3 regions of the Rossellomorea sp. DA94 genome follow, and region 2 is predicted to be linked to each of the others. Evidence: predicted binding sites of a transcription regulator. Region 2 holds the regulator's gene; each other region holds the start of a gene.

Region 1 (3,263 bases), 770 kb from region 2:
CGAAATATTTTAACCGGACTTATGTGGGCATCCGGGAATCTCGGATTGCTCCTTGCCCTGCCCCGGATCGGTGTGGCGACAAGCTTCTCCCTGTCCCAAACGGGAATCGTCATTTCCACTCTCGGTGGTTTGTTCTTCTTAGGGGAAAAGAAATCGAAAAAGCAGATCCTCCTCGTCATTGCAGGGTGTGTCCTGATCATCATTGGCGGGGTTCTATTGGGCTTTACGAAAGATTAAGGAGGAATAGGACATGTATACAGATTTAACGGATAAGGTTGTCATCATAACGGGTGCCGCTACTGGTATAGGAAAGGCGATTGCTAAACGCTTTGCCTCTGAAGGCAGTAAGGTGGTCATTAATTATTTCAAAGAAGAAGAAAACCCTGAAGGACTTGTAAAGGAAATCGAAGAAGCAGGTGGGACAGCCTCCATCATCCAAGGGGATGTGTCAAAAGAAGAGGATGTCCAGGGGTTTGTCCGATTTGCTCATGACACGTATGGCCGTCTGGATATCTACGTGAACAATGCGGGAATCGAAAATGAAGTTCCGTCTGAAAATCTGCCGATTGAAGATTGGCAAAGGGTCATCAACACGAACTTGACAGGTACATTCCTAGGTTGCCGTGAAGCGGCGAAATACATGCTCGAGCATGGCATCAAGGGATCGATCATCAATGTATCGTCTGTCCATGAAATCATCCCGTGGCCTCACTTCGCTCATTATGCAGCCAGTAAAGGTGGGGTGAAACTGCTGATGGAAAGCCTGGCGCTGGAGTTTGCACCAGATGGGATACGGGTGAACAATATTGCTCCAGGGGCCATTGATACACCCATCAATGCCGAGAAATTTTCCGATCCGGAAAAGAAAAAAGGAGTGGAGAAGCTCATTCCCCTCGGCTACATCGGAGAACCTGAACAGGTCGCTTCCTGCGCTGTTTTCCTAGCCTCCAATCAGGCAAGCTACGTCACGGGTACAACGCTCATCGCGGATGGGGGTATGACGAAATACCCAGGATTCCAAGCTGGAAAAGGTTGATGAATGAGAAGGTAAGTCCAAAATCACAAAAATGATTTTGGACTTATTTTTTTGTTCTGATCCTTGTGTATGCCAGACTTTGTGTCAATCATTTTATGCTTGTCGCCCCATGGCATGCCCCTCCGCTTTTCTATTTGGCCAGCTCCGGCGGCTAGAGGCTCGAGGTCATAAGTCAAACATACCAAAAAGGTAAATGGCGCCTTTCCGGTATGTTCATCTTATGCTTTTCGCCTCTGTCCAAGCCGCCTTCGCTTTTCTTTGTCCAGCTCCAGGGCTTAGAGGCTCGAGGTCATAAGTCAAACCTGCCAAAAAGGCAAAGAACGCCTTTCCGGCAGGTTCGTCTTATGCTTGTCGCCTCTGGGCAAAGCCCTTCCGCTTTTCTTATTATTCTCTCTGTTTCCAGTAATTTAAGTTGAAAGGGAACGTATATTCGGTTAGAATCATAACTATACTATATAAGAACGTTTGTTCTATTTTAGGTAAGATGGAGGATGAGGATATGACTGTCGATTACAGTGTGCTGCCACACCACAAGATTTTGTGCATCGATATGAAGAGCTTTTATGCTAGCTGTTCGGCTGTCATGGAGGGGTTGGATCCCCTTGAATGTCACTTGGCTGTAGTGGGGGATAAAAGTCGGCAGGGAAGCATCGTACTGGCGGCCTCACCCAGGATGAAGAGGGACTTTGGAATCAAAACGGGTTCGAGGATGTTTGAAATTCCAAGCGACCCGAGAATCCAGCTTGTAGAGCCGAAGATGGCGACGTATGTCCGGATCTCCACGGAGCTGACCCGCCTGTTTCATCGTTATGTTCCAAAGGATGCCATCCACACGTACAGTGTGGACGAAAGCTTCATTAAGATTGATGGGGCGACGGGCCTCTGGGGGGACGCGGCCACCATCGCCGGCAAAATCAAAGACGATATGGAAAGGGAATTCCAGCTTCCGTGTGCCATCGGAATCGGCCCCAATATGCTCTTGTCCAAGCTGTGCCTGGATCTTGAAGCAAAGAAAGAGGGAATTGCCGAGTGGACCTATGAAGACGTCCCGGAAAAGCTGTGGCCGCTCTCTCCGCTCCGTGAAATGTGGGGGATTGGAGGACGCCTAGAGAAGACCCTCAATCGCATGGGCATCTTCTCTATCGGGCAATTGGCGAAGTATGATTTGGAGAAGCTGGAGGCGAAGCTCGGTGTGATGGGGAACCAGCTTTATTATCATGCATGGGGGGTGGACCTGTCCGAAATAGGGGCACCGATCATGGATGGGCAGGTCAGCTTCGGCAAGGGTCAGATCCTGCTGCGGGATTATAAGGAGAGAAAGGAAATCAAACGCGTCATTTTAGAAATGTGCGAAGAGGTCGCAAGGCGTGCCCGGACCCATCGCAAGGCCGGGCGGACCGTGAGCTTCGGAATCGGCTACAGCCACGAGGAGTTCGGAGGGGGATTCCACAGGTCACGGACGATAGAGGAACCGACCAATATCACCATGGATCTGTACCGGGTGTGCCTGGAACTATTCGAAGAGAACTATAATGGGAAAACCGTACGGAAAATCAATATCGCCCTTTCGAATATTGTAGAGGATGGAGCGCTGCAGGTTTCCCTGTTCGAACCTGACCGCTGGGAAAAACGGGAGCTCGGGTATGTAGTGGATCACATCCGGAATAAATATGGTTCCGGGGCCCTGCTTCGCGCCGTCTCCTACACAGAAGCCGGGACGGCAAGGCATCGTGCCCGTCTGCTCGGCGGACATAAATCATAACGAATGACAGGAGGTGAGAGAGTTGATTCGGGATCGAGGTAGAATCAAGTGGACCTCCATGATGCTCCCCGAGCACGTGAAGCTCCTGAGGGATTGGGCAAAGGAAGATACACACGAAAAGAGGATCGAACTTGATGAGCAGGAGCTCGACAGGATGAATGAAGTTGTCGCAGAGGCGATGGAGTTTGATAAAATGGTGTCGATTACCCACTATGTGAAGCACCGTCATCAATTATCGATCGGAACCGTTCATCATGTCGACCCATTGGAAGGGAAGCTGCACGTCGTAGACAAGTTTGAAGACGTACACTATATTCCACTGGCAAGCGTGGTGGACATTCGTTTTTTTGACTGATCTCCAAATGAAAAAAAGAGACTTCGGGTGAAGTCTCTCTTTTTCATTCCATTTACTCTTCGTCCAATACCTTTTCTGCACGTACACATGATTCAAATTTCCCTTTGTGA
Region 2 (3,263 bases):
CAATGAATTGATCCATTCCGGTCGGTTCAATCGATCATCTCTGCGTCAAGGAGATATGTCCCGCTTCTTTCATTAAATAAACCCTTTAATAAACTTGAGGAGGAATTACGTAAATGGCAAAGTATACTAGAGATGATGTGTTAAGATTAGCGAATGAAGAGGGAGTTAAGTTTATTCGACTACAATTCACCGACATTTTAGGGACGATCAAGAACGTAGAAATCCCTCTTAGTCAGCTTGAAAAAGCTTTAGATAACAAAATGATGTTTGATGGTTCTTCCATTGAAGGATTTGTCCGTATCGAAGAATCAGATATGTATCTTTTCCCTGATTTAGACACATGGTTGGTTTTCCCTTGGACAGCTGAAAAAGGGAAGGTAGCCCGTCTGATCTGTGATATTTACAATCCGGATGGCACTCCGTTTGAGGGAGATCCCCGTAATAACCTAAAACGTATTTTAGGTGAAATGGAGGAACTTGGGTTCACTGACTTCAATCTTGGGCCAGAGCCGGAATTCTTCCTCTTTAAATTAGATGTAAATGGCGAACCAACATTGGAATTAAATGATAACGGTGGCTATTTCGACCTCGCCCCTACCGATTTAGGGGAGAACTGCCGTCGTGATATCGCTTTAGAACTTGAAGAAATGGGCTTTGAAATTGAAGCATCTCACCATGAAGTAGCTCCTGGACAACATGAGATCGATTTCAAATATGCAAATGCATTAAAAGCTTGTGATGATATTCAGACATTCAAACTGGTAGTTAAAACGATTGCCCGTAAACACGGTTTGCACGCTACATTCATGCCGAAACCATTATTCGGTGTAAATGGTTCAGGAATGCACTGTAATATGTCCCTGTTCAAAAATGGAGTGAACTCTTTCTTTGATGAAAAAGGTGACTTGCAACTAAGTGATACTGCCCGTCAATTCCTTGCTGGTATCATTAAGCATGCCACTGCTTTTACAGCTATCACGAACCCGACTGTCAACTCATACAAGCGTTTAGTTCCAGGATACGAAGCACCTTGTTATGTTGCCTGGTCTGCACGTAACCGTAGCCCGTTAATCCGTATCCCGGCTTCCCGTGGGTTAAGTACACGCGTTGAGGTCCGAAGTGTCGACCCTGCAGCAAACCCTTACCTTGCTATGGCTGTATTACTTGCCGCAGGATTAGATGGAATCAAGAATAACCTACCGGCTCCTAAGCCGATTGACCGCAACATCTATGTAATGGACAAAAAAGAGCGTGAAGAAGCAGGTATCGTGGATCTTCCTGCAACATTACATGCGGCTCTTGAAACATTAAAAACAAATGAAGTCATTGTTAAGTCCCTTGGCGAACATATATTCGAACACTTCGTGGAAGCGAAGGAAATCGAGTGGGATATGTTCCGTACACAAGTACACCCTTGGGAGCGTGAACAGTACATTCAAATGTATTAATGACCAGAAACCCTCAACGATATATCGTTGAGGGTTTTTTGCACGAAGTTCGGGTTGAGAAGGGAATCTGGGAAGGAAACGATATGAAAAAAGCCTGAGGATGGAAATTTCGGCTTCCAACCTCAGGCTTTTTCATTATAATGATAAGCGTCTTATCCATGCATACCGATGCTATTATCAGTGAACTTGACGATACACCCCTACCACTTTACCCAAAATGGAGACGTTTCGCAAAATGATTGGTTCCATTGTTGAGTTCTCTGGCTGCAGACGTACATAATCCTTTTCTTTAAAGAAACGTTTTACCGTTGCTTCATCTTCATCGGTCATGGCAACGACGATATCTCCGTTGTTCGCTGTCTGCTGCTGGCGAACAATGACAAAATCCCCATCCAATATGCCGGCTTCGATCATACTGTCACCCATGATTTCAAGCATGAAGACCTGCTCATCAGAAGGGGCCATCCGCTCGGGCAATGGGAAAAATTCTTCCACATTTTCAACAGCCGTAATCGGTTGACCTGCTGTAACTTTACCGATTAAAGGAACGTTTACTACACGTTGTCGCGGAATCGTATCTTCTTCAAGGTCCAGAATTTCGATCGCTCTCGGTTTAGTCGGATCACGACGGATCAGACCCTTACTTTCAAGCCTCGCTAAATGTCCGTGTACAGTGGAACTGGAAGCAAGTCCGACAGCTTCCCCGATTTCACGTACGGAAGGGGGATACCCTTTTTCTCTGACTGCAACTTTAATATATTGTAGTATGTCCTGCTGTCTCTTCGACAATTTTGTCATGTTCACGCACCTCTATTATAGATCTTATGTTCCCATTATAGCATGTCACGATTATTGATACAAACATAAGTTCGAATTTTGTTGACACCAAACGAGTGTTCGTATTACAATGAAATCAACAAAACAGAACAAACATTCGTATGGGGGTAATATTTATGTTAACACATATTTGGAATCGATTCTCTTACATTATTATATTATTTGTTTTAGTCCTTTCGGCAGCTTGCTATTTATTAATCAATATGACTAATCAGCCTTCCTACAAAAGTATCACAGTAGAGGAGGGTGATACTCTTTGGACTATTGCCAAACAGTATAATGAAGAATATTCTATGACAGTGGAAGAATTTATCGCCTGGGTTGGGGAAGAGAACGAATTGAATTCTTTTGCCATCAAGCCTGGTGAATCACTTGTTTTACCTATTGAAAATCAAACAATATCAACTCAATCAGATTTCGAACTGGTCATGAACGAAGAATAGAGGGATAGAAGATGAAAGCAGTCATATACTGCAGGGTAAGTACCAAGAAAAACACACAGGAAACATCATTGGAGCGGCAGGAAGAAGAACTGGTTAAATTGGCAAACGAACATCATTATGAAGTAAGTGCGGTCATCAGGGATCAGGCGAGCGGCTTTGAATTGGACCGTCCAGGTGTTTTGGAACTTTTGGATCTGGTCAGGGATAAATCAATCGAGGCAGTGCTTATCCAGGACGAAACAAGAATCGGCAGGGGAAATGCCAAGATCGCCCTTATCCACTGTCTGTTAAAAGAAGAAGTAAAAATCATCAGTCAGACTCATAGTGGTGAATTACATTTATCCGAATCCGATTCTATGGTCATCAACATTGTCAGCATGGTGGAGGAATATCAACGCAAGCTTCATAACCTTAAGATTAAGCGGGGCATGAAGCGTGCTGTGGAAAATGGCTTTCAGCCTCATAAAAATTTAAAAAACAAAGGAAATGTTGAAGGAAGGGAACGCATTGAAGTCCCGGTCGAGGAAATCGTGCG
Region 3 (3,263 bases), 2.0 Mb from region 2:
TGCACTATAAAGGTAGACGAAGTTTGCCGGTTGCTTTGGAACGGGTTCACCGGTCGGTGTCTGCAGATCCGGCATGTTCTTCTTGAAATTTGGATTGATCTGGACTACATCTTTTTGCTTCTTCCCCGACTCAAGGGGTGCCCCCAAAATCTTCATATAATGTGCCCAATCCCAGAATGGGCCCGGATCCCAGTGCATGGTGGACTGTCTGGCTGCGGATGTACCCGGCACTTCATCATGGGCGATGATATGATCTCGGTCCAACGGGATATTGTACTCCCTGGCCAGATGCTTTACTAAACGTGCGGAGGCATGATACAGCTGCTCGTTGTACCAGTCTGCCCCTTCAATGGCGATTCCTTCATGTTCGATCCCGATACTCTTCGAATTGAAATACCAGTTGCCCGCATGCCATGCTACATCTTTATTATCAATCATTTGAGTGATATCGCCATCTGAAGAGCGGATCACATAGTGGGCGGAAGCCTGGGTCGTTTCCCGCTGAAACACGGTTTTGGTTAGATCATAGCTGATTTCCGTATCGTGGAGGACGATGTACTTGATCTCCTGGTTATCATGTGGACGGTTGGCTTTGTCGTAGTTGCCGTAAGACCACTCATAGAATGTTCCGTCATGATTGATTTTCTTGTAAGCTGCCGGGACGAAATGGCAGGCAAGGTCTTTCGGACAATCGGCCTTGTTTTCTTCGCCGTCTGATTTTAAGTGTAATGGATTGATGGTTTCTTTATCGGGAGTGATCTGTTTTGGAGCGAGATGGATGGAAGAGCCATCTTCTGTCTGTTTCTTCGCTCCATTGTTGATCGTTTCATACACTCGATCGGCAAAATCCCTTGCTCCCGCCTCGTCGGAAGAACCACTGTATTTCGCAACGGCCCCGTACCAATCGTCAAGGCCATTCGGCTTTTTACCGACCGTCTGATCCGCATACTTTGCAAGTAAGGCCGCAGCTCCGCGGATGTTTTGTTTTTGATCTTTTTTTAGATCCTCGGATGGGAGGGAGAGCAGGTCCGCCGCTGCGGTTAATGTGTGAAGGGAAGGATCTGAAAGAGAAATATCTGCTTGCTTCCCAGTTGGCACAACACCCTGCATGGGAGCGTCTTCTTTTCCTGATAGAAACATATGAAGCGGATTGTCCGATGTGTCAGGACCTTCCAAGTTGTCCACATTGACATCCGTCAGATGCATCAACCCGTAGCCGCCGGAAGCGCTTGGCTTACCGCCGTGATGCTCCCATAACGACATGTTATACCCCACTGCAAGGAGTATTTCAACGGGTACGTCAAATTCTTGAGCGGCTTGTCGGAATGCCTTCTGTAATTCGGATGAATCCACTGTGGCCGCACGTGCAATTCCTTGAGAAGAAAGGGATGGGGACAATGGTGTCATGGCGGAACCTAGTAAGAACCCCGTTAAACTGAGACTGCCTGCAACTTTCAACCATTTTGATTTTTTCATACATTCCTCCTGTGCTTATGTAGTTTAGCTGAATCTATTAAAAAGCTTATAGAATAATAGACTGAATAGTCAATCAATTATTGGATATATGCCTAGATGAATAATTCATGAAAGTGGAAATGAGGGGAGAAATGATTGAATTGTGGATAAAGGGTGAATTATGTGAATAAAATAGCATCTCCAATGGTTATTCACAGTTTGAAATCGAATACACGGGATTTGTTCACAAGAAATTTGACGAAATGTGTATAAGTTTACGTATTTTCCACAAGTGATGCTGACTTATGCACATAGTTATGCACAGGTTGTGCATAGAAATGTTCGAATAATGTCGAAAAAAGACGGTCAAACTTCTTGGCTTTGTCGAATGCAAAATCTTTAGCTGTTCCTTGCTCGAAATTGAAAGTTATCCACAATGTTGATAGATTTGGAGGTCCGTCCCTCAAATAAGGAAAACGAACTTTTGTTCGCTTATTGTTGGTTAATAAGGGAGGAAATGTGGTAGAATGTGTATAAATGAATGTGCAGTGTTTAAGATGGGTATAAGTAGGTAAATACAAGGTAGCAGTCCTTTATTATAGGAGGTTTCACGGTGAAAGATCAATTCGAGCTCAAATCCAAATATAAACCAGAGGGGGACCAGCCCCTTGCCATAGAGAAGCTGGTACAGGGAATCAATGAAGGGAAACGGCATCAAACGTTACTTGGGGCGACAGGGACAGGGAAGACCTTCACCGTCTCCAATGTGATCAAGCAGGTTGAAAAGCCGACCCTCATCATCGCCCATAATAAAACATTGGCGGGACAGCTCTACAGTGAGTTCAAAGAGTTTTTCCCTGATAATGCCGTTGAATATTTTGTGAGTTACTATGATTATTATCAGCCGGAAGCATATGTTCCGCAAACGGATACCTTCATTGAAAAGGATGCCAGCATCAATGATGAAATCGATAAATTGAGACACTCTGCCACATCTTCCCTGTTTGAACGGAAAGATGTCATCATCATTGCCAGCGTGTCCTGCATTTACGGTTTAGGTAATCCGGAAGAGTATCGTGAGCTCGTCCTATCCCTCAGGACCGGGATGGAAATTGAACGGAACCAATTGCTTCGCAAGCTTGTGGATATCCAATATGAACGAAATGACATCGATTTTCAGCGTGGGACTTTCCGTGTTCGCGGAGACGTGGTTGAAATATTCCCGGCTTCCCGTGATGAACACTGTATGCGTGTGGAATTTTTCGGGGATGAAATCGACAGGATCCGTGAAGTGGATGCCCTCACCGGCGAAATCATGGGTGACCGTGATCATATCGCGATTTTCCCGGCTTCCCACTTCGTAACCCGTGAAGAGAAATTACAGGTTGCCATCAAGAATATTGAAAAAGAGCTGGAAGAACAGCTGGCGATCATGAAGGAAGAGAACAAGCTACTGGAAGCTCAGCGGCTGGAACAGCGAACCCGGTATGACCTGGAAATGATGAGGGAAATGGGGTTCTGTTCTGGGATCGAGAACTATTCCCGCCATCTGACATTGCGACCGGCAGGATCGACACCCTATACGCTTCTGGACTATTTCCCGGATGACTTCCTGATCGTGGTGGATGAGTCCCATGTGACGCTTCCTCAGATCCGGGGGATGTTCAATGGGGACCAGGCCCGTAAAAAAGTGCTCGTGGACCATGGATTCCGTCTGCCTTCAGCAATGGACAATCGTCCCCTTCGCTTTGAAGAGTTCGAGAAGAAAACCCAGCAGCTCCTCTATGTTTCAGCAACTCCTGGACCAT

Evidence for each region. The regulator LexA, encoded in region 2, represses DNA repair genes until DNA is damaged. The targets are predictions, from matches to a motif close to CGAACATATGTTCG.
Region 1: P8596_RS14935 (Y-family DNA polymerase) is a predicted target of LexA. The motif match lies at 1,456-1,469, and genes of this name have one in related genera.
Region 3: uvrB (excinuclease ABC subunit UvrB) is a predicted target of LexA. The motif match lies at 1,933-1,946, and genes of this name have one in related genera.

The regions. Positions count from the first base shown of each region.
Region 1 is NZ_CP122397.1:2,853,059-2,856,321, reverse strand. It holds gene P8596_RS14945 (GRP family sugar transporter) at 1-237, shown strand, start outside; gene P8596_RS14940 (glucose-1-dehydrogenase) at 251-1,036, shown strand; gene P8596_RS14935 (Y-family DNA polymerase) at 1,536-2,798, shown strand; gene P8596_RS14930 (YolD-like family protein) at 2,821-3,153, shown strand; gene P8596_RS14925 (CDGSH iron-sulfur domain-containing protein) at 3,206-3,263, opposite strand, start outside.
Region 2 is NZ_CP122397.1:2,083,518-2,086,780, forward strand. It holds gene P8596_RS10750 (MerR family transcriptional regulator) at 1-76, shown strand, start outside; gene glnA (type I glutamate--ammonia ligase) at 114-1,448, shown strand; gene lexA (transcriptional repressor LexA) at 1,626-2,246, opposite strand; gene yneA (cell division suppressor protein YneA) at 2,402-2,728, shown strand; gene P8596_RS10770 (YneB family resolvase-like protein) at 2,740-3,263, shown strand, end outside.
Region 3 is NZ_CP122397.1:4,045,894-4,049,156, reverse strand. It holds gene P8596_RS21040 (N-acetylmuramoyl-L-alanine amidase) at 1-1,476, opposite strand, end outside; gene uvrB (excinuclease ABC subunit UvrB) at 2,069-3,263, shown strand, end outside.